Regions from separate parts of the Stenotrophomonas sp. STEN087 genome, predicted to be linked through region 1. Evidence: predicted binding sites of a transcription regulator. Region 1 holds the regulator's gene; each other region holds the start of a gene.

Region 1 (7,632 bases):
CGCTCGGGCGCAGGCGCGGCGGCGACCGGCGCCGGCGGCGCGGCGACGGCGATGGCCTCGCCCAGCAGCTCGTCCAGATAGTCGTCTAGCACGCCGGGGGTGTTCATGCTGCCTGCTCCAGGGCACGCGCGTCTTCGCCGAGGATCCAGTTCAGCGCACGGCGATAGGCCGCCAGGCCGCGGCCCGGGTAGTCCTCGCCCACGCTGGGCAGGGTCAGGCCGGCGGCATTGCTGATGCGGGTGTCGATCGGGATCGCGTCTTCCCACACGCGGGTGCCGTGGCGGTCCTGCATGGTGCGCAGTGATTCGTTGCCGGCGCGGGTGCGGCGGTCGAACAGGGTCGGCAGGATCGAGATCGGCAGCGGACGGCGGCGCGAGCGCTCGACCATCTCGCCAGTGCGCACCATGCCGTCCAGGCCGTGCAGGGCCAGCGGCTCGGCCTGGGTCGGAATGATCAGGCGGTCGGCTGCGGCCAGCGCGTTGATCATCAGCAGGCCGAGGGTCGGCGCGCAGTCCAGCAGGATGTAGTCGTGCTGGCCCTGGTGGCGGGCCAGCGCGTTCTGCAGCGCCAGGCCAAGCCCGGGCTGGTTGGCGCTGCGCCGTTCCAGGGTGGCCAGCGAGGCCTGCGCGCACACGTAGTCCAGGCTGCCGATGCTGCTGGGGTGGCTCAGCGTGGACAGCTCGGCCGGCGGCGCGCCGAACAGTTCCAGCACGCCGGCCGGCGCCGGCTCGACCGGCACGCCGAAGGCGCGGGTGAGCGAGGCGTGCGGGTCCAGGTCGATCAACAGCACGCGGTGGCCCTGTGCGGCCAGGCCGCGACCGAGGGCGAGGGTGGTGGTGGTCTTGCCGACTCCACCCTTCTGGTTGGCGACTGCCCAGATGCGCATCGGGTTACTCCTTCATTGCCGGGGGAACGGCGGCGCCGACGCGGCTGCCAGCCGGCACCGGCGGCAACTGCACCGGTGCGATGGGGGAAACGGGGGCGCTGCGCGGTGCGGCAGCGGCTTCGGTGGTCGTGCCGGCGGCGGCCTTGCCGCCACCTGCAGCGGCGTTCAGGCGATCGCCCAGCGGATCGACGGCATGGCTGGTGTCGGCCAGGATGATGACCATCACCCGCCGGTTGCGGTTGCGGCCCTGTGCGCTGTCATTGGCGTCGCGCGGGCGGAACTGGCCGTAGCCGACCATGGCCAGCCGCGAGGGCTGCACGCCCTGGTCGGCGAACAGGTGCACCACGCTGGCGGCGCGACCGGCCGACAATTCCCAGTTGGACGGGAAGGTCGCGGTGGCGATCGGCACGTCGTCGGTGTGGCCTTCCACGCGCACGCTGTTGGGCACGTCCCGCAGCACCTCGGCCAGGCTGGCCAGGGTCTGTCGTGCGTGCACGTCCAGCGCGGCCGAGCCGGTCGGGAACAGGATGTCGCTGTTGATCTCGACTTCGATCCACAGCTCGGTGCGGCGCACGCTGATCATGCCGCGGTCGATCAGCGGCGACAGCGCGGCGGTCAGGCGGTCGGCGATGCTGTTGAGCTGGCGCTCGGCGCGCGCGATCTGTTCCTGGTTGTGCACCGAGACCGGCATGCGCATCTGCGAGGCCATCGCCGGCAGCAGGGTGGGATCGTGGGTGGGCGCGGGCGCCGACGGACCGATCTTCGTGCCCGACTTGATCACAGAGGGGCTGTCCCAGCCGCCGCCCTGCACCTGCTTGTTGCCCACCTGCACCGGGTTGATGGTGCGCGGCGCACCACCGAAGGCATCGGTCAGGGCATCGGCCATGATGCGGTACTTGCCCTCGTTGACCGAGGAAATGGCGTACATGACCACGAAGAAGGCGAGCAGCAACGTCATCAGGTCGGCATAGGGGATGGCCCATGCCTCGTGGTTGGCGTGCTCTTCGTGGTGCTTGCGGCGGGCCATGTCAGTGCAGGAAGCCGGTGAGGTTGGTTTCGATGTTGCGCGGGTTCTCGCCCTGGGCGATCGAGATCAGGCCTTCGATGACCATTTCGCGGTCGCGGGTGTTGTGCGCGATCACGCCCTTCAGCTTGGCGGCGATGGGCAGGAACAGCAGGTTCGCCGAGGCGATGCCATAGATGGTGGCGGTGAACGCGGCGGCGATGCCGTGGCCCAGCTTGCTGGGGTCGGCCAGGTTCTTCATCACCGCGATCAGGCCCAGCACCGCGCCGATGATGCCCAGGGTCGGTGCATAGATGCCCATGGCCTCGAAGACCTTGGCCGCGGCCTGGTCCTGGTGTTCCTGGCCGCTCAGTTCGATTTCCAGCATGTGCCGGATCGATTCGGGCTCCACGCCATCGACCAGCAGCTGCAGGCCCTTGCGCAGGAACGGGTCGCGCTGTGCTTCCACCTGCGATTCCAGGCCCAGCAGGCCCTGGCGGCGGGCGATGTTGCTCCACTCGACGATCTGCTTGATCAGTTCGTGGCGGTCACTGTGCGGCGGGCGCACGACCCAGCGCACGATCTTGAAGGCGTGCTTGAACACCGCCGGGGCGGTGTGCAGCAGGATCGACGCCACGGTGCCGACGATCACGATCACGAAGGCGGCAGGCGACCACAGCGAAGCCAGGCCGGCGCCTTTCAGGATGCTGCCGCCGACCAGCGAGGCCAGGGCGAGAAAGAGTCCAATGAGGCTGAGTCTATCCATGGGTCCGGTATCGGCTTGTGTGAATGGGACTTGAGACACCGGTAGATCGTGTACAGACGGTAGTCACAGTTTTCGGGTCGCCGGGCCATGCCCGGCGGGGGTTCAGCGCAGGCCGTCCACGTCCAGGATCAGGGCCATGCGACCATCGCCGATCAAGGTTGCACCGGCGTAACCGCGCAGGCCGCGCAGGGCCTTGGGCAGCGGCTTGATCACCACTTCCTCGCGGCCGCGGACCTGGTCCACGACCAGGCCGAAGCGGGCTTCGCCGGCCTGCAGCACCACGATGGTCAGCAGGGTGGAGGCGGCCGGCGTCACATCCAGCCACTGGCGCAGGTCGACCAGCGGCAGGGTGTGCGAGCGGCGGTCCAGCACCGCACGGCCATCGAACCAGCCCAGCGAGGTGCGCGGCGCGTGCAGCACTTCCATCACGCGGGCCAGCGGCAGGGCGTAGACATCCTCGCCGGCCTGCACCAGCAGGGTCGGCAGGATGGCCAGGGTGAGCGGCACGCGGATCAGGAAGCGGCTGCCACGGCCCAGTTCGGACTGGATCTGGATCTGGCCGCTCAGTTCGCGGATGCGCGACTGCACCACGTCCATGCCGACGCCGCGGCCGGAAATATCGGTGACCTGCTGCTTGGTCGAGAAGCCGGGCAGGAACACCAGGTGCAGGCATTCCTCGCTGCTCAGGCGGGCGGCGGCTTCCGGATCGATCAGGCCCTTCTCGCGTGCCTTGGCGCGCAGCTTTTCCGGATCGATGCCGGCGCCGTCATCCTGCACTTCGATGCTGACGTAGTCGCCTTCCTGCTGCGCCGACAGGCGTACATGGCCCATCCGCGGCTTGCCCTGGGCTTCGCGCAGGTCAGGCATTTCCACGCCGTGGTCGATGGCGTTGCGCACCAGGTGCACCAGCGGGTCGGCCAGCGCTTCGACCAGGTTGCGGTCCAGTTCGGTCTCAGCGCCGATCAGCTCCAGGTCCACTTCCTTCTGCAGCGAACGGGCGACGTCGCGGGCCACCTTCGGGAAGCGCGAGAACACCTTGCCGACCGGCTGCATGCGGGTGCGCATGACCGCCGACTGCAGGCGCGCGGTGGCGATGTCCAGCGTCGACACGGCGCGGTCCAGCTCTTCGTCGCGCAGGCGGGTGCGCAGGGTCTTGAGCCGGTTCCGTGACAGCACCAGTTCGCCAATCAGGTTGACGATGGCGTCCAGGCGCTTGGTATCCACGCGCACGGTGTGTTCGGCTTCGGCCACCGGCTTGTTCGCCGCCGGCTTGGCCGGCGCACGCGGCGCAGGTGCCGGTGCCGGCGGGGCCGCGACCGGTACCGCAGCCACCGGCTTGGCGCCGGGCACGGCACCGCCATGCAACTGGTCGAGCAGGGCTTCGAATTCGTCTTCGCTGATCAGGCCGTCGTCGGCCTTCTTCGGCGGTGCGACCGCGGTCGGGGCATTGCCGCCGTGCAGCTGGTCGAGCAGCGCCTCGAACTCGTCGTCGGTGATCAGGTCGCCGCCTGCAGCAGCCGGCGCGGCCGCCGTGGCGGCGCCCGCAGCGGGGCTGGCGCCACCGTGCACGTCGAACTGGGCGATCAGTTCCGGCGGCGCATAACCGGGCTCGGTGCCCGACGACACCGCGTCGAGCATCGACTGCAGGTAGTCCAGCGACTGCTGGGCGGCATCGAAGTGATGGGCCTGCAGCACGGCCTGGCCGGCACGCGCGGCGCCCAGCGCTTCTTCCGCCGCATGGCACAGCTCGACCATGGCGGTAATGCCGAGGAAGCCGGCGCCACCCTTCAGCGTGTGGTAACCACGGAACACCGCGTTGAGCTGGTCGTTGTCCTGCGGTGCCTGTTCCAGCGACACCAGCTGTTCGCCCAGGCGATCCAGGATTTCCTGGGCCTCGATGATGAAATCGGCAGTGATGTCGTCGGCAACCGCGCTCATGCTTACAGCCCCAGGTCCGACAGAAGGTCGTCGGCGTCGTTCTGCGAAACCGCGTGGCGGTCCAGTCCCTTCAGTGCCGGCCCGGCAAGTTCCGGGTCGGTGCGATGCTGTTCCGGCGGCAGGCCGAGCGCGCCGAAGCCTTCGTGCACGCGGCGGACGATGCCGACCACGCGACGGATGATCTGCCCGGTCAGGTCCTGGTAGCTCTGGGTCAGGGCGATCTCGGTCAGGTTGTGGCGGATGCGCTCAAGCTGTTCGTCCTGGCCCGGCTGCAGGCCATCGGCACGCAGCTGTTCGGTCAGGGCGCGGCATTCCTCGGCCAGGTCCAGGGTGCGGTGGGTGGCCTGTTCGGTCATCGCCACCACGTGGTCCAGGCGTGCGCAGGCATCGTCCAGCTCGCCGGCCTCGTCGGGCACGGTCGGCAGTTCGCCCAGGGCCTGGCCCAGCTCGCGGGCCAGCCGCGAAAGGCCGCTCATCATCGGCTGGGTACGCGCGGCCACCAAGCTGTCGATGCGCTGGCGCCAGGCGGTCTCGTCACCCGACTCCAATGCATCCAGGGCCTCCTGCAGGCGCAGGGCGAGGGCGCTTCTGTCGACCTGGGCGTCCATCAGGCGCTCGCTGCCAGGCGTTCGAAGATCTTGCCGAGCTTCTCTTCCAGGGTCTGCGCGGTGAACGGCTTGATGATGTAGCCGTTGACGCCGCTCTGGGCCGCTTCGATGATCTGCTCGCGCTTGGCTTCGGCGGTCACCATCAGCACCGGCAACGTCTTCAGCTTGGCATCGGCGCGGATCGCCTTGAGCAGCTCGATGCCGGTCATCACCGGCATGTTCCAGTCGGTGACCACGAAATCGAACGGCTGGCTCTGCAGCAACGACAGCGCGGCATGCCCGTCCTCGGCTTCGGCGGTGTTGGTGAAGCCCAGATCGCCCAGCAGGTTCTTGACGATGCGACGCATGGTCGAGAAATCGTCAACGATCAGGATGCGCATGTTCTTGTTCAAAGCAGAGTTCCTTTGTTGTTCGCTGCGGGCGGCCGGGGGCAGCCGCCTCGCGCATGTTCATTGCTCGAGGCCGGCGTCGGCCGCCTCGAAAACCTTCAGCCGGCCGCGCAGGCGCAGCACGGCCTGGCCGTGGATCTGGCAGACCCGCGATTCGCTCACGCCGAGCACCGCGCCGATCTCCTTCAGGTTCAGCTCCTGCTCGTAGTAGAGCGAGAGCACCAGCTGCTCGCGTTCGGGCAGGTGGCCGATCGCCTTGCCCAGTTCGCGGCCGAATTCACCGCGTTCCAGTACCTGCTGCGGGGTCGGGCCGCCCTGGGCGACGGTGTCCAGCTCGCCTTGGTCCTCGATGCGCGATTCCAGGCTCAGCACCTGGCCACGCGAGGCGTCTTCCATCAGGCGCAGGTACTCGGGCAGGGGCATGTCCATCGCCGCGGCCACTTCGGTGGCGCTGGCGGCGCGGCCGCTGCTCTGCTCCAGTCGGCGGATGGTGGCGGCGGCGTCGCGGGCACGGCGGTGCACCGAGCGCGGTACCCAGTCACCACGGCGGATCTCGTCGATCATCGAGCCGCGGATGCGGATCGAGGCGTAGGTCTCGAACGACGCGCCCTGGTCGGCGTCATAGCTGCGCGAGGCTTCGATCAGGCCCATCATGCCGGCCTGGATCAGGTCGTCCACCTCGACGCTGGCCGGCAGTCGCGCCGCCAGGTGGTGGGCGATGCGCCGCACCAGGTCGGAATGCTGGGCGATGACATCGGTCGCGCTGGCGCGCTGGACTTCCTTGTACTGGGCTGCACCTTTCATACGGTCACCCCACGCTGCTTGAGGATGCGTTCGAGGAAGAACTCGACGCCGCCACGCGGTTCGGTCGGCGCCTGCCAGCGGGCGGTGCGGCGGGCGATCTCGGTGATCGCCAGCGCGGCCGGGCTGGACGGGTAGGCCTTGACCACCGGCTGCTGGCGCTGCACCGACAGGCGCAGCCAGTCATCCTGCGGCACGCAGCCCAGGTAGTTCAGCGAGACATCGGCGAGGAACTTCTCGCAGACGCGGGTCAGCTTTTCGTACAGCACGCGGCCCTCGTTGGGGTCGCGCACCATGTTGGCCACCACCTGGATGCGGTCCACGCCACGTTCGCGCGAGAGCACCTTGATCAGCGCGTAGGCGTCGGTGATCGAGGCGGGCTCATCGCAGACCACCACCACGGTGTCCTGCGCGGCCTGGCAGAAGGTCAGCACGCCATCGGTGATGCCGGCGGCGGTGTCCACCACCATGATGTCCAGCTCGCGTTCCAGCTCGGAGAACACGTTGACCAGGCCGACATGCTCGGCCGGGGCCAGTTCGGCCATGTGCCGGCGGCCCGAGGCGGCCGGGACCACCAGCACCCCGTTGGGGCCCTCGATGATCACGTCCTCCAGGCTGCAGCGGCCGGCGACCAGGTCAGCCAGGGTGAACTTCGGGTTCAGGCCAAGGATGACGTCGATGTTGGCCAGGCCCAGGTCGGCGTCCAGCAGCAGGGTGCGTTTGCCCATGCCCGCCAGCGCCACGGCCAGGTTGGCCGACACGTTGGTCTTGCCCACGCCGCCCTTGCCGCCGGTCACCGCGATGGTGCGGACAGGGCCGAGCGGCTCGCTGCGGGTGGCCGACAGCGGGAAGGTATTGGTCAGCTTGGCGTACTCACGCGACGGCATGGTTCAACTCCGGGTTGCAGGGCATATCGGCCGCTCGGCGCAAATCTTCAAGGCGAAGTACGAGATTGGCTGCACTGGCCCGGTGCAGGTCCTCCGGGACGTCCTGGCCATCGGTTACCCAGGTGATCGGCAGGGCGTGGTCGACCGCCACCGAAAGGGCGTTGCCGAAGCGGCCGGTCTCGTCCAGCTTGCTCAGCACCAGGCCCTGCAGGTTGGCCGCGCCGAAGCGGCGGACGACCTCGTCCATGTCGCCGAAGCTGGTATTGGCCGGCAGCACCAGCAGGGTGCGTACCTGGCGGGCGGCGCGCAGCCACTGCAGCTGGGCGGCCAGGGCGCGGTCGCGCGGGCCGAGGC
Region 2 (7,632 bases), on a different contig from region 1:
CCTCGCGCCGCCGCGTGTCGACCACGATCAGGCCCCGCATCAACCCGAAATAGCGTCCCTGGAAGGACGGCTCGAAGCTCTCACGGAAGGCCACGCTGCCGTCGGGCAGGGCATGGAACGCCAGGCGCAGCCATTTTTCGATGGGAAGATCGTGGTCCAGTCCGGCCAGCGACAACTGGCTGAGTTCAGCCGGCGAAGCCGCGACCCGCTGGTTGAACAGGATGATGCCGGTGCGAAAGAAAAACGGCGCCCAGAACAACAGCAGCAGGACTTCGATCAGCAACAAAGCGATCAGGGCGATGGCCATCGGTCTTCCATGAACGGGACCGGCGCATCATGCCATGGGCGACAGCCCATCCACGCATGGCGTGGATCTACAGCGAATCCCCATCCAGCCCGAGATCCCAGGCCATCCCCAGCAGTTCACCCGCGGGTGCGTGTGGGGCAGGGCGGGCATCGGCCAGCTGCCTCAGCTCCTCGATCTCCTCGCGTGCGACCGCCTCCAGCTGCTGCAGCTGTTCGCGCACGCTCGGGTTGCGCGGGCGTTCGGTGGGGTCGATCGGGGGCAGGGCGCGGATCAGGGTCATGGTGCGCGGGTCGGGGGCATCCAACGGCAGGTTACAGGCAAAGGCCCCGGAATGACCGGGGCCTTGCGGGCTGCCGGAGCAGGCAGCGGACATCAGGATCAGAACAGCTCGACCGTGCCGGCGCCCATGTTCTGCTGGGCCACCGGCTTGTGCGGCGGGCGCTCCCACTCGCTGCGCAGTTCGCGCAGGCGGCTGCCGGTGCGCTGCAGGGCGGTGGCGATCTCTTCGTCGAACACGCCGCCGTTACGGTGCAGCAGTTCCTGCAGGGCCACGGCTTCGCGGTTGATCGCGGTCAGGCGGTCCAGATGGGTGTGCACGCCGCCCAGGGCCTGGGTGGCGATGTCTTCGAACTGCAGGGCGCGCACGGCCTCGGCCACGCTGCCGTCGATCGAACGGGCGCACTCGGACACTTCGCGCATGCCATCGCCCAGCGAGGCATTGATCTGCGCCACGTTGTCCAGCATCGCCGCCGCTTCCTGGCGTGCTTCGCGGGAACGGTCCATGTCACGCGAGGCCATGTGCGAGACGGTCTCGCGCACCTTGGCGATGGCGTCCTTGGAGCTGTGGGCCAGCTTGCGGATCTGTTCGTTGAAGGTGGTCGAGCGCTCGGACAGGTTGCGCACTTCGTCGGCCACCACCGCGAAGCCACGACCGGCTTCACCGGCACGGGCCGCTTCGATGGCCGCGTTCAGCGCCAGCAGGTTGGTCTGGTCGGCAATCGACTTGACGTCTTCAAGCAGGGCGAAGATGCCGTCCAGGTGCTGGGCCATCTGGTCGATGTGCTGCACGGTGGTGCTGCTCTGGCCGCTCACCTGTTCCAGCGCTTCCACCAGCTGTTCCATGCGGTGGTTGGCGTGCTGGGCGAAGCGGGCGACGTCGAGGCCGGCATTGCCTTCGTCACCGGCGCGGTCGACGATGCGCGACAGGGCCTGGCTCTGCTGGCGCGACTTGCGGTTCATCGCATCGAAGCTGCCACCCAGGCTGGAGACGGCCTGGCGGATCAGGTCACGGGCGCGTTCGACTTCGCCACGCGAGCCGTCGATCTCGTTGCCGACGAAGCTGCGCAGTTCGGTCAGCAGCTGGTCCTGCTCACGCAGGACACGGGCATGTTCCGGGGAACGCTGCGCCTGGGCGCGGGTGGTCCACCACGCAAAGCCCAGCCAGCTCAGCGTCATCGTGGTCAGGATCGCCCAACGCAGGGCGGCCGGCCATTCGAAACCGATGGCGAAGGGGAGCAGCAGGGTCAAGGCCAGGGGGGCGGCCAGACGGATGAAAATGCGTGAGTACATGGACGTTCTCGGGAGGTGCACGGAGGATGTATCGGCCGTACCCCCTTTCTCTTTAACGTCGATGTGGCTTCTGGATGCGCCGGATTTCCGACGCCCCGGTGCGTCAGGGGTCAGCCGCGGGGGCGGATCCCTTTTCCACGGAAAAGGGCTCTGACCCCAAGGCCCCTCAGGCCAGCTGCCGGTCCACGGCTTCGGTCATCGCCTTGCGGCTGAGCAGGAAGTCCCAGTAGCTGCCGCCCAGCTGCCGCCAGAGCACGGCCGCACGCACGGCGGCCAGCAGCAGCGCGCGGATCTCGGCCACCACCCCGGCCTGGCCCAGGTAGTGCGGGTTGCCCTGCACCATGACGCGCGGCTTGAGGTGGCTGATGGTGTCGGCGTAGAGGCCGCCCAGGCTGGCCAGCACGTCCGGGTGGCCGCTGTCGCCCAGCTCGGCGGCCTGGCGCTGGGCACGCTCGATGCCCGAGGCGACCTTGTTCACGGTGGCGCCGTCCTGCACGAACCGCCGCTCCAGCTGCAGCACCGACAGGGCCAGCTTGGGCAGGATCGGGTCCTGGCCCTGGTTGCGGAAGTAGTTGTGCAGCAGGCGCAGGCCGGATTTCAGCGCGTCGCGGTCACCGAAGACCTCCTGCGGGGAGGCGGCATCGATGCGGAACACGCTGTCCACCGCGGTACGTACCGCCGCGGCGTCGGAATGGCCGGTATCGGCGATACGGCGTACCTGCTGCAGGGCCTGGGCAATGCCGGCCAGGGCCAGGACGCGGTCGTCGACAGTGAAACTCATGCAGCGATTACCTCAAAAGGAGAAGGGGTGGTGCGCAGGCGCTGTTCCAGCGGCGCATCGGTGGCGGCGATGACCGCGCCGCCCAGGCAGACGTCGCCGTCATACAGCACCAGCGACTGCCCCGGGGTCACGGCCCGCTGCGGGCGGGCGAAGGTCACCTGCACGCTGCCATCGTCCAGCACCTCGACCGTACACGGCTCGTCCGGCTGCCGGTAGCGGGTCTGTGCCGTGCACTCGAAGCGGCGGGCCGGCGGGGCCCCGGCAATCCAGTGCGCGGTTTCCGAGCGCAGGCGGTCGGACAGCATCCACTTGCTGTCCCGGTCCTGGTCCACGTACAGCACGTTGCTGGCCACGTCCTTGCCGACCACGTACCACGGCGCCGCCGGGCGGCCGCGCACGCCGCCGATGTTCAGGCCCTCGCGCTGGCCCAGGGTGAAATAGAACACGCCCGGGTGCTCGGCGATGACGCTGCCGTCGGCCGGGTCGAGGATCTGGCCGGTCTTCGCCGGCAGGTAGCGGCCGAGGAACTCGCGGAAGTCACGCTCGCCGATGAAGCAGATGCCGGTCGAATCCTTCTTGGCATGGGTCGGCAGGCTGACGTCGCGGGCGATCCGGCGCAGGTCGCTCTTTTCCAGGTCGCCAATCGGGAACAGGGTGGCGGCCAGCTGTTCCTGCCCCAGCTGGTGCAGGAAGTAGCTCTGGTCCTTGGATCGGTCGGCGCCACGCAGCAACAGCCACTGCTGGCCGCGCTGGGCGACCCGCGCGTAGTGGCCGGTGGCGATGCGCTCGGCCCCCAGCTCGCGGGCGGCGTCCAGGAAATGCTTGAACTTCACTTCGCGGTTGCACAGCACGTCCGGGTTGGGCGTGCGGCCGGCGGCGTACTCGGCCAGGAAGTGCTCGAACACGCCCTCCCAGTACTCGCTGGAAAAATCGCGGAAGTGGAACGGGATGCCGAGCAGGCCGCAGACGGCCACCGCGTCGCGGCGGTCATCCTCGGCACGGCAGTCGCCGCTGCCATCGTCGGCCCAGTTCTGCATGAACAGGCCGGCCACGGCCTCGCCCTGCTGCACCAGGCGCCAGGCGGCCACGGACGAATCCACGCCGCCGGACACGCCGACCATCACCCGTGGGCTGCTCATGCGACCTCCTGGACCAGGGAAAGCGGATGGCGCTGGCCGGCCAGGTAGTCGGCCACCACCTGCCAGACCAGCGGGCTGCGCAGGCGCGACCCGGCGGCCTGCAGCTCGGCCGGGTCCAGCCACAGGGCGCGGTCGATTCCGGTATCCAGCGGCTGCTCGGGGTCGTGCGAGAGCGGGCGGGCGGCGTAGCAGAAGCGCAGGAACGCCGTGCCGTCAGGCGCGGTCCACTGGTAGCAGCCGATGAAGGCGGTCAGTTCCACCGTCCAGCCGGTTTCCTCGCGTGTCTCGCGCAGGGCGGCGGCGGCCAGGCTCTCGCCCGGTTCCAGGTGGCCGGCGGGCTGGTTCAGCACCTGCCGCCCCTCGATGGTTTCTTCCACCAGCAGCACGCGGCCGCCGTCGACCACCAAGGTGGCCACGGTGGCATGCGGTGCCCAGCGCGGGTCCTGCACAGCGTTCAACTCAGAGGTCGTCCTTCTTGGTCAGCTCCAGCTCCATCGCATCGGCGGTACGGATGGCCGCATCGATGGCGTCGCTGAGCTGGTCGGTGGTGGCATCGGCGTCGATTTTCACCACGAACATGGCGGTCTTGTCCTGCTTCACCCAGCCGCCCATCTTGGCGTCCTGGGAGTCTTCCAGCATGCGGTTGGCCACGGCTTCGGGGAACTGCGCGGTCTTGGACACATAGCCCGGCGACCAGATCTCACGGATGTTGTGGCTGCCGAAGTCCTCCACGGCCGAACGCACGTAGACGATCTGGGTGCGATCGCCTTCCACGTCGAACACCATCTGGTAATCGCCGTCCTCGTCCACCTCGAAGGTGTAGCCCAGCTTTTCCAGGTGGCGGGCGATGGCGGCGTCGGCCTTGCTGCTCTCTGCGGCGGTCGCGGCACCGGCACTGCCGGCGGCGGCCAGGGCGAACAGCAGGGCAGGCAGAAGGGTCCTTTTCATGAAAATCCTGTGAAACGTGGGGGACAGGCGTTGATTGTGACGGCGGCCGTGCGTGCCGTCCATTCCGCGGCGGGCCGACGCAGGACCGTCGCACCCTCTATAATGTCCAGATGCCCCGCGAGTCTTCCCCCGAATCCCATCACGATCACGGTATTGCCGTGGAGCCCGCGCGCCCGGAAGTGGCGCCGCCGCCGTTCTACCAGGTCATGATCCTCAACGACGACTACACCCCGATGGATTTCGTGGTGGACGTCCTGCAGCAGTTCTTCAGCATGGACCTGGACAAGGCCACGCAGGTGATGCTGCACGTCCATACCCGCGGCCGCGGTGTCTGCGGGGTGTTCACCCGCGAAGTGGCCGAGACCAAGGTCGCCCAGGTCAACGAGTACTCGCGCATGAACCAGCATCCGCTGCTGTGCACGATGGAAAAGGCCTGATCCCGGCGCATCGCCGGTAATCCGCACTGTTCCAGCCATGGCCGTTCTCTGGCCCCGTCTGCGTGCTCACGTTCAATCCGCCTGCCTTGCCCGCAAAGAACCCGGGCGGGGCGCCTTGCGGGTCATCACGTGGCAATCGCTGGTGGCTCGGGTAGGGTTCGCCGAAGCTCCGGCGGGCGCCCCGGGCGTGAACGATGATCAAGCAATCCGCACTGCTAACGCCATCTGAACGCAGCAATCCGCTAGGGTGATGGAAATCGCGTAGTCAGGCCGCATATTGTCCCCATCTGCCGCCGGAGTAATCCATGTTCAGCAAAGACCTCGAACACACCATCGGCCAGTGCTACAAGCGTGCCCGTGAGGCCCGGCATGAATTCATGACGGTCGAACACCTGCTGCTGGCACTGCTCGACAACCCGTCTGCCCAGGCCGTGCTCAAGGCCTGCGGCGCCGACGCCGAACGCCTGCGCCAGGAGCTGGAGCAGGCCATCGAGGCCTCCGTGTCCCGCCTGGCCGAAGACGATGGCCGCGATACCCAGCCGACCCTGGGCTTCCAGCGCGTGCTGCAGCGGGCCGTGTACCACGTGCAGTCCTCGGGCAAGAAGGAGGTCACCGGCGCCAACGTGCTGGTCGCCATCTTCGGCGAAAAGGACTCCCACGCCGTCTATTACCTCAACCAGCAGGACGTCACCCGGCTGGACGTGGTCAATTACCTGTCCCATGGCATCGCCAAGCTGGGCGAGGAGGGCGAGCAGCCGTCTTCCCCCGAGGGCGAGGGCCGCATGGAGGGCGGGGACGGTGAGCCCAAGGGCGATGCCCTGACCGAATTCGCCAGCAACCTCAACGAACAGGCCCGGTCCGGTCGCATCGACCCGCTGGTCGGTCGCGCCGACGAGATCGAGCGCACCATCCAGGTCCTGTGCCGCCGCCGCAAGAACAACCCGCTGTACGTGGGTGAGGCCGGCGTGGGCAAGACCGCCATTGCCGAGGGTCTGGCCCGTCGTATCGTCGAAGGCTCCGTGCCGGACGTGCTGGCCGATGCCGTCATCTATTCGCTCGACCTGGGCGCGCTGGTGGCCGGCACCAAGTACCGCGGCGATTTCGAGAAGCGCCTGAAGGGCGTGCTGACCGCGCTGAAGAAGGTGCCCAACGCGGTGCTGTTCATCGACGAGATCCACACCATCATTGGTGCCGGTTCCGCGTCGGGCGGCACCATGGACGCCTCCAACCTGATCAAGCCGGCCCTGGCCTCGGGCGAGCTGCGCTGCATCGGCTCGACCACCTTCCAGGAATACCGGGGCATCTTCGAGAAGGACCGTGCCCTGGCGCGGCGCTTCCAGAAGATCGACATCGTCGAGCCGACCGTAGGCGAAACCTACGAGATCCTGCAGGGCCTGAAGAGCAAGTACGAGGCCCACCACGGCGTGACCTATTCGGACGAGGCGCTGCAGGCCGCAGTGGACCTGTCGGTGAAGCACATCGCCGACCGCCTGCTGCCTGACAAGGCCATTGACGTCATCGACGAGGCCGGCGCCCGCCAGCGCCTGCTGCCGGAAGGCCAGCGCAAGGAGCTGATCGACGTCGAGGAAGTCGAGGCGATCATCGCCAAGATGGCCCGCATCCCGGCCAAGCAGGTCAGCGCGACCGACAAGGACGTGCTGCAGCACCTGGAGCGCAACCTGAAGATGGTGATCTTCGGGCAGGATCCGGCCATCGGCACCCTGGCTTCGGCCATCAAGCTGGCCCGCTCGGGCCTGGGCAATCCGGAAAAGCCGATCGGCAACTTCCTGTTCGCCGGCCCCACCGGCGTGGGCAAGACCGAGGTGACCAAGCAGCTGGCGCTGCAGCTGGGCATCGAGCTGGTCCGCTTCGACATGTCCGAGTACATGGAAGCGCATTCGATCAGCCGCCTGATCGGTGCGCCCCCGGGCTACGTCGGCTTCGACCAGGGTGGCCTGCTGACCGAGAAGATCGTCAAGACGCCGCACTGCGTGCTGCTGCTGGATGAAATCGAGAAAGCCCACCCGGACATCTTCAACATCCTGTTGCAGGTGATGGACCGCGGCGTGCTGACCGATACCAACGGCCGCGAAGCCAACTTCAAGAACGTGGTGCTGGTGATGACCACCAATGCCGGCGCGGCCCAGGCCTCGCGGCGTTCGATCGGCTTCACCAAGCAGGACCATGCCACCGACGCGATGGAGATCATCCGCCGCAGCTTCACGCCGGAATTCCGCAACCGCCTCGATGCGGTGGTGCAGTTCCAGCCGCTGGGCTTCGAGCACATCCTGCGCGTGGTCGACAAGTTCCTGATCGAGCTGGAAATGCTGCTGCAGGAAAAGCACGTCAGCCTGTCGGCCACCCCGACCGCGCGCGACTGGCTCGCCCACCACGGCTTCGACCCGCTGATGGGTGCCCGCCCGATGGCGCGCATGATCCAGGACAAGATCA
Region 3 (7,632 bases), on a different contig from region 1:
CGCCATCGATCTGGCCGGGCGAGAAATTGGCGCGGTCCAGCAGCACCTGCGCGTGCAACGGCGAGCGTGCGGCGATGTCCGGTCCGGCGCGTTCGGCGATGGGCGCGGGCAGGTCGGCTGGCGGGGCCTGCGCGAATGCAGGGGAAACCAGCAGCGACAGCGCAAGCACGGCAACGCGGGGTGAAAGCATGGGAAGCTCCTGCAGAACGTGCCCCCACCATGCCTGCACCCCGCGACCAGCCCGCGTGAAAACACCGGCGTGTTGCTGAGCGGCAGATGAGCGCTCAACGCGTGGGGTGATCCTCGATGCGCCAGCTCTGCAGCACGCCGAAGCCGATCTCGGCCACGGTGAACAGCAGCAGGATCGCACTGGCGCCGTGCAGTACCGCATACACCTGCCACAGCGCGAACAGCCAGCGTGCGGCGGCATCCAGCCGGCCCAGCAGCACGCTGGGGGCAAGCACGCGGGCCAGCGACCACATCACCACCACCGAGCCGAGCAGGTTGGCCAGCAGCATGTGCAGCGGGTCCAGCGCGGGCACCTGGCCGGGCAGCTGCCAGGCCTGGGCCAGCGCCGCCATCGCCGCATGCAGCGGTGCGAAGGTCCAGGGCAGGGCGAAGGGCAGGGTGACCACCAGGTCGTAGAACGCACTGGCGCGGACGATGCGGAGGTAGCGGGAGATAAGCATGGACGCCTTCAACAGGGGAAAGAGGGCGTACTGTCAGGGCTGAAGTAAACTTCAAGGTCAAGCGTTTTCTGGAACCCCCCATGCAGATTGGAGAGCTGGCCCAGGCCTGCGGCCTGTCGCGCGAAGCCCTGCGTTTCTATGAGAAGCAGGGCCTGATCGGCGCGCGGCGCCTGGCCAATGGCTACCGCGACTACCCCGAGGAAACGGCGATGCTGGTGCACTACATCCGCACCGCCCAGCAGCTCGGCTTCACCCTGGCCGAGATCGGCCAGCGCCTGCCCAGGCTGTGGGAGCAGGCCGATGCCGGCCCGCTGCTGGCGGCCGCGCTGCAGGAAAAGCTCGCCGACATCGATGCCCGCATCGCCGCGCTCGGCGCCCTGCGCCAGGACCTGGCCACGCGCCTGGCCAGCGCCTGTCCACTGCAGCCACACGAGGTCGCTGGCTGAACGAAGAATGTGAACCGCCACCGAAGCGTCGGCGGTTGCACGGTCAAGGAGCACGGGCGGCGGGCCGATAAGGGCGCATCCCCTCCACGTTTGGATTCCCCCCCCCATGAACTACTTGAGGAATGTCAGGGTCGCCTGGCGTCTTGGCCTTGGCTTTGGCCTGTTGCTGCTGCTGGTGGCTGCCGTGGTCACCATCGGTGCCACCGCCACGGCCGTGCAGAAGCACGCCATGCAGCAGGTGGTCGAGGTCAGCGTAGCCAAGGTGCGACTGCTGTCGGAAATGCTCGATGCCAACAACCAGATGATGGTCGTTCGCCGCGAGATGCTGATCCGCCAGGGTGACGCGCGCGAGGCCGACGAGCAACGCATCGCCGACCTGGTCAAGCGCTACGAAACCAGCTGGACCGCCTACCAGGCACTGCCCGGCGATGCCGATGGCAAGGCGATGGGCGAGGCCATCGCGGCCATGCGTGCGGTTGCGCGCCCGCTCAACAAGCAGACCAGTGAACTGATGGCGCAGGGCGACTTCCCCGGCGCCATCGCGTTGACCCTGGGCCCGGTGCAGGAGGCCGCAAATGGCTGGAACAAGGCGCTGGCCGATGGCGTGGCCTTCGAAGAGAAGGAAAGCCGCGAGGCGGCCGCCGAAGCGATCCGTCTCGGCGAGCGCAGCCTGCTGCAGCTGCTGGTGCTGGGCGGCGTAGCGCTGCTGGTCGGCATCGCCGCCTCGGTGATGATCGGCCGCAGCCTGACCGGCCCGCTGGCGCGTGCGGTGCAGCTGGCGCAGCGGCTCTCCAAGGGTGAGCTGGACCAGTCCTTCCACCTGGGTGGCCGCGATGAACTGACCCAGCTGGGCGAGGCCATGGGCAGCGTGCGGCAGAGCGTGCAGGCCGCCATCGGCGCGCAGCTGCAGATGGCCGAGCAGCACGAGGCCGGTGCCATCGGCTATCGCATGGATGCCAGCGCCTTCCCCGGCGATTTCGGCCGCATGGTGCAGGCCACCAACAGCCTGGTGGAATCGCACGTGCAGGTGGAACTGCTGATGGCCGAAGTCATGCAGCGCTACGCGATCGGCGATCTCAGCCGCGACCTGCCGCAGTATCCCGGCGAGAAGGGCGCGTTCACCCGCACCCTGGCCGCGGTGAAGCAGAGCCTGATGGCGATCAGCGCCCAGATCGACACGCTGGCCCGGGCCGCCGGCGCGGGCGATTTCAGCGTGCGCGGCGATGCCGAGGCGTTCCAGTTCCAGTATCGCGCGATGGTCGAACACCTCAACGCGATGATGGCCAGTTCGCAGGCCAGCATCGCCGATGTCTCCGACGTGCTGCGCGCGATTTCGCACGGCAACCTGACCGCGCGCATGGACGGTGACTACGAGGGTGTTTTCGCCCGCATGCGCGACGATGCCAACACCACCACCGCGCAGCTGACCGGCATCGTCCGTGGCATCCAGGTGGCGGCCGACAGCATCAACAACGCCGCGCAGGAACTGGCCGCCGGCAACAGCGATCTCTCGCGCCGTACCGAACAGCAGGCAGCGAATCTGGAAGAAGCCGCCGCTTCGATGGAAGAGCTGACCTCCACCGTGCGCCAGAACGCCGACCTGGCCCGCCAGGCCGACAGCGAAGCGCATGCGGCCGGTGCGGCCGTGCGCGAAACCGAGCAGGCGATGGCGCAGATGGCAACGGTGATGGGTGAGATCGACCAGTCGTCGGCGCGCATCTCGGAGATCTCCACGGTGATCGACGGCATCGCGTTCCAGACCAACATCCTGGCGCTGAACGCTGCGGTGGAAGCGGCGCGTGCCGGTGAGCAGGGCCGTGGTTTTGCCGTGGTCGCCAGTGAAGTGCGCACTCTGGCGCAGCGTGCGGGTGTGGCCGCCAAGGAGATCAAGGAACTGATCGAGGATGCCGCCGCCAAGGTGCAGAGCGGGCTGGCCGTGACCGTGCAGTCCGAAGCGGCGATCGCCCGCCTGGCCCACGCGAGTTCGCGCACCAACCAGCTGATGAGCGATATCGCTGCGGCCAGCAAGGAACAGGCCGCTGGCATCGAACAGGTCAACCAGGTGGTGGTGCAGATGGACCAGGTGACCCAGCAGAACGCGGCTCTGGTGGAAGAGGCGACCGCGGCCAGCCGCGCGCTGGAAGAGCAGGCCAACGCGCTGACCACCTCGGTGTCGGTGTTCCAGATCGAGCAGGACGGTGCAGCCCGCGCCGTGGTGGCGCGCGCGGCCTGATCTTCGACAAGGGCCCGCAGGGAGCTGCCACGCGTCCGCGCGCGTGGCAGCTGCTCAGTCCTGCACGCGGTGGATGTGGCCGTCCTCGATCTTCCAGATTGCATCCTCGCCCGTGGTGACGTACAGCGGCGAGCGGGCCCAGAGGCTCCAGAACACGTGCACTTCGGTGGGTGTCGGGTCGAGCATGTGGGTGACGATCATTGCCGCATTGCGCCGCGCACGCTTCAGCTGGATGCAGCTGCGGGTGAACGCGCGCTGCGAGGTGATCCGGCCCTGCGCGATGTCGAACCGATAGCTGCCGCCCAGCGGGACCGCGGCAGGGTCGGTGGTGGCCGGCAGCAGGTAGACCGTCCATGCATCGTTGGTCGCGCCGGGCGCGGGCAGCACCACGCTGTTGTAGCGCTTCGCGCAGGCATCGATGCGGCTCTGCGTCGCCAGCGCCCGGGCAGCCGCGGCACCGGCCTGGTAGGCGGTAGGGGCCGCCGGAACCGCCAGCGCCTCGGTCGCGCCGGCCAGGTTCCCCTGCGCATCGGTGGTGGCCCGGTACAGCACCACGTCACCTTCGCCGATCATGCTGACCTCGTAGCGGTTGTCCTTCGGCTCGGTGATCCAGCCCCGTACCCGGCTGTCGCCGCGCATTCCCTTCTTGAGCAGGGCATCGGTCGCGCGCTCGGCGGCCAGGTCATGCTCGAACATTTCCCGGCCCCGCGTTTCCGCCTGTGCGAGGGCCTGCGCGGTCGCCGCATCGTCCACGGGCGGGCTGGCGGCGGAAACGGCAGGTGCCGCGATGCAGGCCCACGCCAGCAGTGCCAGCATCATCATTCTTCGGGTCATGGTCGGTCTCATGCGCCGCGTCCTGCGGCAGGCTGGAGTATGCCGCAGACCAGCGGTCTACCACCCGTCCGCAATTTCGGCGATGCTCGCTGCAGACACCGGGGGAGGGAGCATGGACAGCAACGAGACCGAAGGCGCCTACGGCGACGTGCCACGGATGCAGGGCACGGCCGCGCCCGCCATGCCGCCCGCCGAGGTGCCGACCGACTGGTCGATGCTGCCGCTGACCCGTGGCGATGATGATTCGGCGGTGATGCAGGCGCTGCGCCGCATGCGCCGTGAGCCGGCCCTGCTGTTCACCGTGGCCTATCTGCTGGTCTCGCTGCTCGGGCTGTGGTGCAGCTTCTGGTTCTACCGGGGCTTCAAGCTGTCGATCCTGGATTACCTGCAGCCCAGCGATTTCCTGGTGGCCGGCATCCGCGACCCGGCGTACGTGCTGCTGCTGGCCTCTGGCGTGTTGCTGGTGCTGGTGGTGACCTGGCCGGAAACGCTGCGCATGCGCAATGCCGCCAAGCTGGAACAGCTGCGCGCGCGCAACTGGGCGTGGCGCGCGGTGCTGACACGCTCGGCACTGACCAGCTGGGAGGGCGTAGGCCTGCGCCCGCTGACCGCGATGACCCTGGCCGTGGCCACGTTCATGGCGCTGGGCGCGGCGAACTACGTGACGGTGCGCGGTGAGCAGATCCGCAACGCCGGCAGCGGCGAAGTGATCCGCCTGCAGTTGAACGGCGATCCGGCACCGCTGCCGGGTACCGCACGTCTGCTCGGCTCCAGCAGCGCGTTCCTGTTCGTCTGGTGGCCGCAGCAGCGGCGTGCCGAAGCCATTCCGATCGCGGCGGTGCGCACGCTGCAGGCGGTCACCGTGGCGGCGCCTGCGCCGCCCGCCGCACCTGGGCCCGGCAGTTGAACCCGCCGGTGCGCCCCCGTGTGCTGATGCTGCCCGGCCTGGACGGTGGCGTGGGCATGTCGGGCGCGTTCCTCGAAGCCGTGCGCGCGCACGGACTGGATGCAGAGGCGCTGTCCCTGCCCATACACGGGGCGCAGGATTATCCGAGCCTGGTCGCATGGCTGCAGCCGCAGCTTCCGCGGCAGCCGTGGGTGCTGCTGGCCGAATCGTTTGCTGGCCCGCTGGCGGTGCAGATCGCCGCGCAGGCGCCCGCCGGCCTGCGTGGGCTGGTGCTCAGCACCACGTTCGCGCGACGGCCGGTGCCGGTGCCTGCCGCGAGCGCGGTGGCGCTGTCCGCGGCATGGCCGTTGCCGCCGCGGCCGGTGATGGCGCGGGTGCTGCTCGGTCAGTGGCGGACGCCGCAGAACGTACAGGCGCTGCGCCAGGCCCTGGCCGATGTGCCGAGCCGCGTGCTGCGGCAACGGGCCGCCAGCACATTGCGCGTGGACGTGCGTGCGCTGCTGCCGCGGATCGCCGTGCCCACGCTGTACCTGCAGGCGCGGCAGGACCGGTTGCTGTGGCCGCCCAGTGTTGCCGAACTGCAGGCGCTGTTGCCCGAAGCGCGCCAGGTCGCGCTGCAGGGGCCGCACCTGCTGCTGCAGGCGCGACCCGAACAGGCGGCCGAAGTCGTGGCGCGCTGGGTGAACGGGCTGCCTGGCTGAGGGTCAGCTGTCGGCCGCTTTCTTCGCTGCCTTGCGGCCGCTGCCGCTGCGCTTGCCACCGCCATCCTGCTTGTTGACGGTGGCCCAGGCGATGCGTTCGGCGGTGCTTTCACTGGCGCCGCGCTCGCGTTCGCTTTCCTCGATGTGCTCGGCCTGACGCTTCTGCTTGTCGGTGTAGGCGGATTTGTCACCACGTGGCATGTCGCTTCTCCTGTGAGGGTCGGTCAGGCCAGCAGGCGCAGCTTCGGTTCGCGCGTCCACTGGCGGGTGGCCGCGGCGGCGAGGAAGGCCTTGGCGTCTTCCGCTTCGACGATGCCGGCATCGTTGCCCACGCGTGCCGCCTTCAGCAGCGCCTGGCCGCCGGCATCGCTGGCGATGGCCTTCAGGTGCGCCCACGCATGGCTGACGAACTCGACCGCGGCGGCTTCCCTGGCCAGCGCCTTGGCGCCCTCTGCACTGAGCACCACGGCCACGGCGTCGAACACGGCCGAGGGCGTGCCGGCCAGCTGGCCATCGGCGGCCTGCCGCTTGCCGTCGCTGAGCGTGGCACCGCCCACTTTCGGCGCTACCAGCTTCACCTCGGCACCGGCTTTCTGCGCGGCCTTGCGCAGGCTTGCGATCAGCCCCGCATCGGAGCCCTCATCGAACAGGATGCCGATGCAGCGCCCCTGCAGCGTGTCTTTCGTGCGGCCGATGATGCGCACCTCGGGAACAGCGGGCATGTCCTGTGCCGGCGTCGCGGTCGGCGCGGCGTCGGGCAGCTCGGCGAGGGCGAGGCCATCGGCCACGCGCCTGGCCAATGATTCGTCGATGTTGCGCAGGTGGCTGACGGTACGCACGCGCACCTTCAGCGTTTCCACCTTGGACAGCTCGAATACCAGCGCCGAGGCGAGGTGCGCCTGCTCCGGCGTTTCCAGGCTGCGGAAGAACGCACGCGCCTGGCTGTAGTGGTCCGCAAAGCTCGCCGCACGCGTGCGTCCCTTGCGTCCGTCGTCGGCGGTTGCATGGCTGCGGAAGCCAGCCGGGGTTTCGCGCGGGCTGTCGTCTTCCAGCGAGCTCGGGTCGTAGGCCACGCGCCCCTTCGGCACCTGCATCTGCATGTGGCCGTCGCGCTGGTGGTTGGCGAACGGGCACTTCGGCGCATTGACCGGAATCTGGTGGAAGTTCGGCCCACCCAGGCGGATCAGCTGCGTGTCCAGGTACGAGAACAGCCGGCCCTGCAGCAGCGGGTCGTTGCTGAAGTCGATGCCCGGCGGCACGTTGGCGGGGCAGAACGCCACCTGCTCAGTCTCGGCGAAGAAATTGTCAGGCCAGCGATCCAGCACCATCCGCCCGATCACCTTCAGCGGCACCAGCGACTCGGGAATGGTCTTGGTCGGATCGAGGTGATCGAACGGGAACGCCTCGGCCTCTTCCTCGGTGAACAGCTGCACGGCCAGCTCCCATTCGGGGTAGTCGCCGCGCTGGATCGCCTCGAACAGGTCGCGCCGATGGAAATCGTTGTCGGCCGCCTGCAATTTCAGCGCTTCGTCCCACACGGTGGACTGGATGCCCAGCTTCGGCCGCCAGTGGAACTTGACGAAGGTGGACTCGCCGGCCTCGTTCAACAGGCGGAAGCTGTGCACGCCGAAGCCCTCGATCATGCGCAGCGAACGCGGAATGCCACGGTCGCTCATCGCCCACATGATCATGTGCATCGATTCGGGCATCAGCGAGATGAAATCCCAGAACGTGTCATGCGCGCTGGCGGCCTGCGGGAACGCACGGTCCGGCTCCATCTTGACCGCATGCACGAGGTCGGGAAACTTCATCGCATCCTGGA
Region 4 (7,632 bases), on a different contig from region 1:
CAGCAACGCCGGGCCCTTGGCACCGGCCGGCAGCAGCAGGGCCGCGCGGGCATCGGCCGGCAGGCCCTGCGGCGCGAGGGCGCTGCCATCCAGGCCGGTGATGCCCAGTGCGCGCCAGTCGGCCAGCGCGCGACGCTGGGTGCGCCCGGCCTGCGCCGTCTTGAAGCCCTCGGGAATGCGTACCTCCATGCCCCACGGCTCGCCGCTGCGCCAACCGGCGCGCTTGAGATAGTTGGCGGTGGAGGCGAGTGCGTCGGGAATGCTGGCCACCAGATCGCGGCGGCCATCGCCATCACCGTCGACGGCAATGCGCGCATAGGTGCTGGGCATGAACTGGGTGTGGCCGAAGGCGCCGGCCCAGGAACCGGTGAGTCCCTGCGCCTGCAGGTCGCCCTGCTCGATCAGCTTGATGAGCGCCAGCAGTTCGCCACGGAAGAAGGGCTGGCGACGGCCGGCACAGGACAGCGTGGCCAGCGACTGCAGCAGCGGACGCTTGCCGAACACCCGGCCATAATCGCTCTCCACGCCCCATACGGCGACGATGGTGGCCGGATCGACGCCGTACTGCGCCGATACCCGCTGCAACAGATCGCGATGCTGCAGCAGCATGGCGCGGCCATCGTCCACCCGCGGGCGATCGACCAGGGCGGCCAGGTAATCCCAGATCGGCGTGGTGAATTCCGGCTGCGCATCCAGCAGCGGCAGCACGCTGGGGTCGGGCTGCAGGCCGGCGGTGATGGCAGCGAAGCGATCCGCGGCAATGCCCTGCTCGCCGGCCGTGGCCTGCAGCTGCGTCATGCAGCGGGCGAAGGCCGGATCAGCGGCGGGTGTCGGTGGCGCCGTCAACGGCGCGGCCAGCGCGGCGGCCAGGCCGAGCGTGGTCATCAAGGGCATGGCGTCCTCCGTGTTGCCGGTGCTGGGGCCATGTTAGCGCGGGTGGTGATGTGCCGCCGGGCATGGCCCGGCGCTACCGTCATGGGACCGAGGCGCGCAGCAGGCGCAGGCCGTACGCAGGATCAGAGGCATCCCAATCGGCGATGGTTTCCAGCCCGGCCTGCTGCAGCAGGTGGTTGAAGCTGGCATCGGTGTACTTGTGGCTGTACTCGACCCGGATCGGTTCGCCGGCCTGGAAGTGGAAGGTCTGACCGTCCAGGTGCACATCCTGCTCGCGCTGGCTGACCAGGTCGGTTTCGATACGCAGGCGCGCGGTGCTGTAGCGGGCCTGGTGGCGGAAACCATCGAGGTCGAAATCACTGCCGACCTCGCGGTTGAGGCGGGCCAGCAGATTGAGGGTGAAGGCGGCGGTGATGCCGTCGGCATCGTTGTAGGCGGCCTCGATCAGCGCCGGGTCCTTGTGCAGGTCGATGCCGACCAGCGCCAGGCCGTCACCGCCCATGGTCTGGCGCATCGCGCGCAGCAGGGCGATGGCCTCTTCGCCGGCGAAGTTGCCCAGGGTGGAACCGGGGAAGAACAACAGGCGCCGCGCCGCCTGGCGTTCCGGTTCGGGGACCTGCACCGGGCGGGTGAAGTCGGCGCAGACCGGCAGCATCTCCACCTTCGGCAGCGCCGGGGCCAGGTGGTCGATGCTGGACAACAACGCGGCGCGCGAGATTTCGATGGGGGTGTAGGCCACCGGATCGTGCAGGGCGGCCAGCAGCAGCGCGGTCTTGCGGCCGCTGCCACTGCCCAGTTCGACCACGTGGGCATGCGCGCCGACGGCGCTGGCTATTTCCGGCAGCACCCGGTCAAGCAGGGCCAGTTCGGTGCGTGTGGGGTAGTACTCGCGGGTGTGGGTGATCTGCTCGAACAGGCGCGAGCCACGCGCGTCGTAGAAATACTTGGATGGCAGCTGGCGCGCGGCGCACGAGAGGCCGGCCACGGCGTCGGCCATGATCTGCTGGCGGCCGGGGGTGAGGTCGGTCAGCGCCTGCAGCGCGTCCTGCACGGTACTCATGGAAGATCCCTCGCCAAGCGCACGCCGGAGAACTGCCAGCGCGCCGGTGGATTGAAGAAGTTGCGGTAACTGCTGCGGACGTGGCCGCGCGGGGTGGCGCAGCTGCCGCCGCGCAACACCCACTGGCCACACATGAATTTGCCGTTGTATTCGCCCAGGTTGCCGCCGAAGGGCTGGAAGCCGGGGTAGGCGCCATAGGCGCTGGAGGTCCATTCCCAGACATCGCCGAACAGCTGGCGCAGGCCCGTGCCCTGCCCTGCATGGGGATGCAGCTGGTCGTCGTCGGCGAAGTGGCCGCTGGGCGGCTGCGTGGCGGCGACCGCTTCCCATTCGAATTCGGTCGGCAGCCGTGCCTCATGCCAACGCGCGCAGGCGTCGGCTTCGTAATAGCTGAGGTGGCAGACCGGCGCATGTGGATCGAGCGCGCGCCAGCCGCCCAGGGTGTACTCGCGCTGCAGGTCGTCGTGCCAGTACAGCGGGTGCTGCCAGCCTTCGGCCTCGCACAGGGCCCAGCCTTCGCTGAGCCACCAGCGTGGATCGCGGTAGCCGCCGGCATCGACGAAGGCACGGTACTCGCCGTTGCTGAGCGGGCGCTCGGCGATCGCGTGTGCGGGAACAAGTACGCGGTGCGGCGGCGATTCGTTGTCGTAGGCGAAGGGCGCGTGCTGCGGCCAGCGCGCTGCGCCGACGCTGACGATGCTTTCTTCCCGTGCAACCCAGCCCTGTGCGCTGGCCGCGCTGGTGACCGCCGCGAGGTCTTCGCGATAGGGCGGCTGCAGCGGGTTGCACCACAGGGCGTGCTTGATGTCGGTCAGCAGCAGTTCCTGGTGCTGCTGTTCGTGCTGCAGGCCCAGCTGCAGGTGCTGCAGCGCCTCTTCACCGAGATCGCCATCGGCCAGGCGCGCCAGCACCTGCTCATCGACGTGCCGGCGATAGTCGCGCACCTGCTGCAGCGAGGGCCGCGACAGCAGGCCACGGCGTGGGCGGGCATGGGCCGGGCCGAGGCTCTTGTAGTAACTGTTGAACAGGAAATTCCAGGCCGGATCCCACGGCTGGTGGCCACGTACGCTGGCCAGCACGAAGCGCTCGAAGAACCAGGTGGTGTGGGCCAGGTGCCATTTGGCCGGGCTGGCATCGTCCATGCTCTGCAGCATCGCGTCTTCGGCGCTGAGCGGTGCGGCCAGTTGCTGGCTGCGTCCACGCACATGGGCGAAGTGGCTGGCGAGTTCACGCTGCGGGGCAGCGACGGCGAGGGTTGCGCTGTCCATGGGCACCAGCTTCGGCTGCTGCGGGTGAGCGCGATGTCATCGCACCGGAGCAGCGCATTCACATCGCGCCCATTCAAGAACCCTGCGCCAACGCCGCTAACGGCAGTGCTGCGGCCGTGTAGTGACCGCGCTGGAATTACCGCTTGTCCGATCATCCGCTCCGCCAGCCTGCGCATTACCTGTTCGTGCTGCCCGCCCTGCTGGTCGCACTGGTGCTGTGGGCCACCCTGGGCAACGAGGATGTCGGCCGCGCCGGCCAGCGCGTGCGGCCCTGGTTGCTGGCCTGCCTGGGCGCGGGGCTGGCGCTGATGTACAACCAGGTGCGCACGCTGTGCCTGCTGCTGCTGGTGGCGGCCGTGTTCACGGTGCTGCACCCGGACCTGGCCCACTACCTGCGGCTGGGCTACGTCAGCCCGCTGACGCCGCTGCGCTTCCATGCGGTCTCCACCTGGCTGCCACTGCTGTTTGCCGTGCATGCGCTGTGGCCCGAGCGTGGCCGGCGCCGCCAGGACCTGCTGCTGCGCGGGATCGGCAGCGGCACCTTGCTGGCGATCTTCATCCTGCTGGCCGCGCAGCAGCCGCAGGACATGCATGACCTGCTGTCGAACCGGCACTTCGCGTGGATTCCGAGCGACTGGAATGCGCTGGCGCAGCTGCCGGCCCTGCTGTTCCTGGCGGCGACCGCTGCGCTGGGCTGGCAGGCCTGGCGGCGGCCGCGCCCCCTGCACACGGCGATGCTGCTGGCGCTGCTGTGTCTGTGGTGGATGCTGCCGCGCATCTTCCTGCAGCCGGCGCTGCTGCCGGCGCTGAGCGTGGCCGCACTGCTGCTGATGCTGGGCGCCACCCTGCAGGAATCCTTCCACATGGCGTTCCGCGATGAGTTGACCGGACTGCCGGGGCGGCGCGCCTTCAACGAAACCCTGCAGCGTGCCGCGGGCACCTACAGCATCGCGATGGTGGACGTGGACCACTTCAAGAAGTTCAACGACACCCACGGCCACGACACCGGCGATGACGTGCTGAAGCTGGTGGCCTCGCGGCTGGCGCGGGTGGGCGATGGCGGCCGTGCGTTCCGCTATGGCGGCGAGGAGTTCGCGGTGGTGTTCCTGGACCGCGCGGCGCCGGCCTGCGTGGATGCGGTGGAAGCGCTGCGGCAGAGCATCGAGGACAGCCGCATGCAGCTGCGCGACCGCAGCACGCGCAGCCGCGACGACAACGCCGGGCAGCAGCAGCGCGGCCGCGGCAGCAGCGGCCAGGTGGTGCAGGTGACAGTGAGCATCGGCCTGGCCGACAGCCGCATCGATGCGCGCCCGGCCGGGGTGGTCAAGGCCGCCGACCAGGCGCTGTATGCGGCCAAGGAAGAAGGCCGCAACCGGGTCTGCGCGCACGGCGGCCAGCGCGTGCTGGCGGTGCGCGGCGGCGCCGAGGCTCAGACCGCGTCGAGGTAGTACCAGCGGCCGTCGATGCGCAGGAAGCGGCTGTGCTCGGTCATCCGCACCGCACTGCCACCGCCGATGCGGTAGCGGGCGGTGAAGCGGACTTCGGCGCTGTCGGGGCCGGTGACGGTGTGATCGTTCACGGTCAGGCCCAGCCACTGGGTGCGCTGGCCTGGTGCCTCGTCCAGCGAAAGTTCGGCCGGGCGCGTATCCGGGTGCCAGGTCTGGCGCAGGTAGTCGGCCAGCTGCCGTACGTAGGCGCTGTAGCGCGAACGCATCAGGCGCTCGGCATCGGGTGCGGCTTCGCCAGCGTGGTAGCGGCCGCAGCAGGCGGCGTAGTCGGCGGGCAGGCCGCAGGGGCAGGGATCGGCGGGTGTGCGGGTCATGCCGGTATTGTCGCGCGGGACGCGGCCAGCATCCATCGGCGATAGGCGTATGCTGTCGCCCCCCATCCAAGTGTCGATCGCCGTGCTGGAACTGGTTCCCCCTGAGTTGTGGTGGTTGGTGGTGATTGCCTTCATCGCCGGCCTGGTCGATGCAGCGGTGGGCGGCGGCGGGCTGGTGCAGCTGCCGGGCCTGTTCACGGTGCTGCCGCAGCAGACGCCGGCGATGCTGTTCGGCACCAACAAGTTCAGTTCGATGTTCGGCACCGGCGCGGCCGCCTGGCGCTACGCGCGCAACGTGCGCTTCCCGTGGAAGCCGGTGCTGTTCGCCGCCGGCACCGCCTTCATCTTCTCCTTCGCCGGCGCCACGGCGGTCAGCCTGCTGCCCAAGGAGGCGGTGCGCCCGCTGGTGCTGGTGCTGCTGGTGGCGATGCTGGGCTACACGCTGTGGAAGAAGGATTTCGGTGCGCTGCACCGGCCGCAGGAGATCGGCCGCCGTGAGCTGGCCATCGCGCTGGCCATCGGCGCGGCGATCGGTTTCTACGACGGCTTCTTCGGGCCGGGCACCGGCAGCTTCCTGATCTTCCTGTTCGTGCGCTTCTTCGGCCTGGATTTCCTGCGCGCCTCGGCGGCGTCGAAGGTAGTGAACCTGGCGACGAACGTGGCGGCGATCTCGTTCTTCATCCCCACCGGCAACATCCTGTGGCTGTTCGCGCTGCCGATGGCGGCGGCCAACATCTTCGGCTCGGTGGTAGGCACGCGGCTGGCGCTGAAGGGCGGCACGCCGTTCATCCGCAAGCTGTTCGTGGGGCTGGTGGTGGTGCTGATCGCGCGGATGGCGTGGGATACGTTCCGCGGGGCGTGATCCACTGCGTCGCTGGCGCCTCACTCCTATGTGGGCGATCGGATGAGGGCGCATGGCAGGACACGCCGTGAACCCATCCATGGGGGCTCGTGAGCGCCATCCATGGCGCTCGCGGTCCTGCCATGCGCCCTCACCCAACCGCTGCCCGGCCTCTGCGCGAGCGCGGAAGCTGGGAGCAAGAGCAGAGCGGCTTCTGGTAGGTGCCGACCTTGGTTGGCACGCTGTTGCCGGTCGCGCGGAGCGGCCGAGCATGGCTCGGCTCTACAGGGGATTGCTGGTCGCGGTAGTGCCGGCCGCTGGCCGGCATTACCCTTGCGGCCGAGGCGGTCAGGCCTCGGCTTCTTCCGGTTCGTTGGCCTGCTGGCGGCTGCGCTCGGGCAGCTTCAGGCGCTTGCCTTCTTCGTCGTACTCGATGAGCAGGACGCCCGAATCGTGGCGGCCGCTGATCTCGACGAAGCAGGCGCCGCCGATGAACGGCTCCAGCGTCATCACCGACTTCAGCGGGGTGGCGACCACCATCTGGAAGCCGAAGTTGTCGAAGATGTTCATCGCCAGCGCGGTGAACTCGTTGTCGGCCTTGTCGAAGGCTTCGTCGAGCACGACGGCGGCATAGCTGGGCAGCTGGCTGTCGGCGCCACCGAGCTGGTAGCGCAGCGCCGCGGCCAGGCAGGTGGTGGCCAGCTTCTGCCGCTGGCCACCGGACTTGCCGGCGCCGCTGCGGTAGATCTCGACCTGCTGGCGCGTTTCCGCATCCAGCTCCACGCCGATGAACTCGACGTGCATGCGCACGTCCAGCACCAGCTCGCGCCAGCGCTTGTCCTCGCCTTCCTGCGAACCGAGGCGGTTGACCAGCTGGCGCAGCACGGTGAACTGCGATTCGGCCAGCTCGCGCTGTTCGGTCTGCTGCTGCGACAGCACCTCGCGCAGCTGCAGGTGGAACTCACCCACTTCCGGCAGGCGGCGGTCGCTCAGCTCGATGGTCAGCAGGGTGCCGCGGTTGAACGGCACCTGTTCCAGGCTGGCGTTGACCTCGTCCAGGCGCTGGCCGATCGACTTGCGGGCCTCGGCGCTGTGGCGCTGCAGGGCCAGCAGGTTGTTCTTGCTCTGGTTCTGCAGCAGGTCGAAGAAGCGTTCTTCGTGCTGCGGCAGGCCGTCGCGTTCCAGGCGTTCCAGGCGGGCGAGGAAATCCTCGGCCGAGGCCACCGACACGGTGAAGTCGCCCGATTCCTCCGGCCACTGCTGGATGAAGCGGCGGAAGCAGCCCAGCAGCAGGTTCTCGACGCGGTTGACGTCCTGCTGCGAGGACGACAGCTGTTCGTTCAGCGCGTTGCTGACCTGGCGCATGTGCGCTTCCAGCGTTTCCAGGCTGAGCGGGCCCTGCTCCTGCAAGCGCTCGGCCAGGCCGGCTTCCTGGTCTTCGGCCAGCGCCGGCAGCACCAGGGCGCGGCTCTGCTGGCGGGCACGGTCCAGGCGGTCGCGTTCGCGCACCAGCTGGCCGCGCTCGACGCGGGTGTCTTCATAGGTGCGGCGGGCCTGCTCGATATCGGCGCGCACGGCGTCGATCTGCTTGGCCAGGCGGGCCAGGTCGGCGTTGCCTTCGCGCAGATCGCGCAGGGTGGCTTCGATATCGGCCAGGCGCTGCTGCGGCGCGGCCACGTCGATCTCGTTCCACTGGATGCCGATCAGCTCATGGCAGGCCAGGCGGCGTTCGTTGTCGCGGTCACGC

The links. The regulator FliA, encoded in region 1, starts transcription of late flagellar genes. The targets are predictions, from matches to a motif close to TAAAGTTTNNCNNNCNNNGGCCGATAA.
Region 2: ACVOK1_RS09875 (methyl-accepting chemotaxis protein) is a predicted target of FliA. The motif match lies at 1,905-1,931, and genes of this name have one in related genera.
Region 3: ACVOK1_RS12780 (methyl-accepting chemotaxis protein) is a predicted target of FliA. The motif match lies at 1,180-1,206, and genes of this name have one in related genera.
Region 4: ACVOK1_RS15925 (GGDEF domain-containing protein) is a predicted target of FliA. The motif match lies at 3,296-3,322, and genes of this name have one in related genera.

Annotation. Positions count from the first base shown of each region.
Region 1 is NZ_JBRRCR010000043.1:18,458-26,089, reverse strand. Features, by position in the region: gene ACVOK1_RS12685 (chemotaxis protein CheW) at 1-107, opposite strand, end outside; gene ACVOK1_RS12680 (ParA family protein) at 104-886, opposite strand; gene motD (flagellar motor protein MotD) at 891-1,913, opposite strand; gene ACVOK1_RS12670 (flagellar motor protein) at 1,915-2,655, opposite strand; gene ACVOK1_RS12665 (chemotaxis protein CheA) at 2,758-4,593, opposite strand; gene ACVOK1_RS12660 (protein phosphatase CheZ) at 4,596-5,201, opposite strand; gene cheY (chemotaxis response regulator CheY) at 5,201-5,593, opposite strand; gene ACVOK1_RS12650 (RNA polymerase sigma factor FliA) at 5,651-6,394, opposite strand; gene ACVOK1_RS12645 (MinD/ParA family ATP-binding protein) at 6,391-7,278, opposite strand; gene flhF (flagellar biosynthesis GTPase FlhF) at 7,265-7,632, opposite strand, start outside.
Region 2 is NZ_JBRRCR010000029.1:7,272-14,903, forward strand. Features, by position in the region: gene ACVOK1_RS09865 (hypothetical protein) at 1-307, opposite strand, end outside; gene ACVOK1_RS09870 (hypothetical protein) at 375-587, opposite strand; gene ACVOK1_RS09875 (methyl-accepting chemotaxis protein) at 686-1,876, opposite strand; gene hflD (high frequency lysogenization protein HflD) at 2,043-2,657, opposite strand; gene mnmA (tRNA 2-thiouridine(34) synthase MnmA) at 2,654-3,796, opposite strand; gene ACVOK1_RS09890 (NUDIX hydrolase) at 3,793-4,254, opposite strand; gene ACVOK1_RS09895 (hypothetical protein) at 4,256-4,744, opposite strand; gene clpS (ATP-dependent Clp protease adapter ClpS) at 4,855-5,181, shown strand; gene clpA (ATP-dependent Clp protease ATP-binding subunit ClpA) at 5,487-7,632, shown strand, end outside.
Region 3 is NZ_JBRRCR010000044.1:11,856-19,487, reverse strand. Features, by position in the region: gene ACVOK1_RS12795 (L,D-transpeptidase family protein) at 1-190, opposite strand, end outside; gene ACVOK1_RS12790 (hypothetical protein) at 285-689, opposite strand; gene ACVOK1_RS12785 (MerR family transcriptional regulator) at 770-1,135, shown strand; gene ACVOK1_RS12780 (methyl-accepting chemotaxis protein) at 1,242-3,368, shown strand; gene ACVOK1_RS12775 (hypothetical protein) at 3,423-4,202, opposite strand; gene ACVOK1_RS12770 (hypothetical protein) at 4,315-5,109, shown strand; gene ACVOK1_RS12765 (alpha/beta fold hydrolase) at 5,118-5,810, shown strand; partial or broken gene ACVOK1_RS12760 (hypothetical protein) at 5,823-6,011, opposite strand; gene ACVOK1_RS12755 (catalase) at 6,035-7,632, opposite strand, start outside.
Region 4 is NZ_JBRRCR010000070.1:11,170-18,801, reverse strand. Features, by position in the region: gene ACVOK1_RS15940 (lytic murein transglycosylase) at 1-885, opposite strand, end outside; gene egtD (L-histidine N(alpha)-methyltransferase) at 974-1,954, opposite strand; gene egtB (ergothioneine biosynthesis protein EgtB) at 1,951-3,222, opposite strand; gene ACVOK1_RS15925 (GGDEF domain-containing protein) at 3,366-4,670, shown strand; gene ACVOK1_RS15920 (YchJ family protein) at 4,652-5,044, opposite strand; gene ACVOK1_RS15915 (sulfite exporter TauE/SafE family protein) at 5,127-5,906, shown strand; gene ACVOK1_RS15910 (ATP-binding protein) at 6,234-7,632, opposite strand, start outside.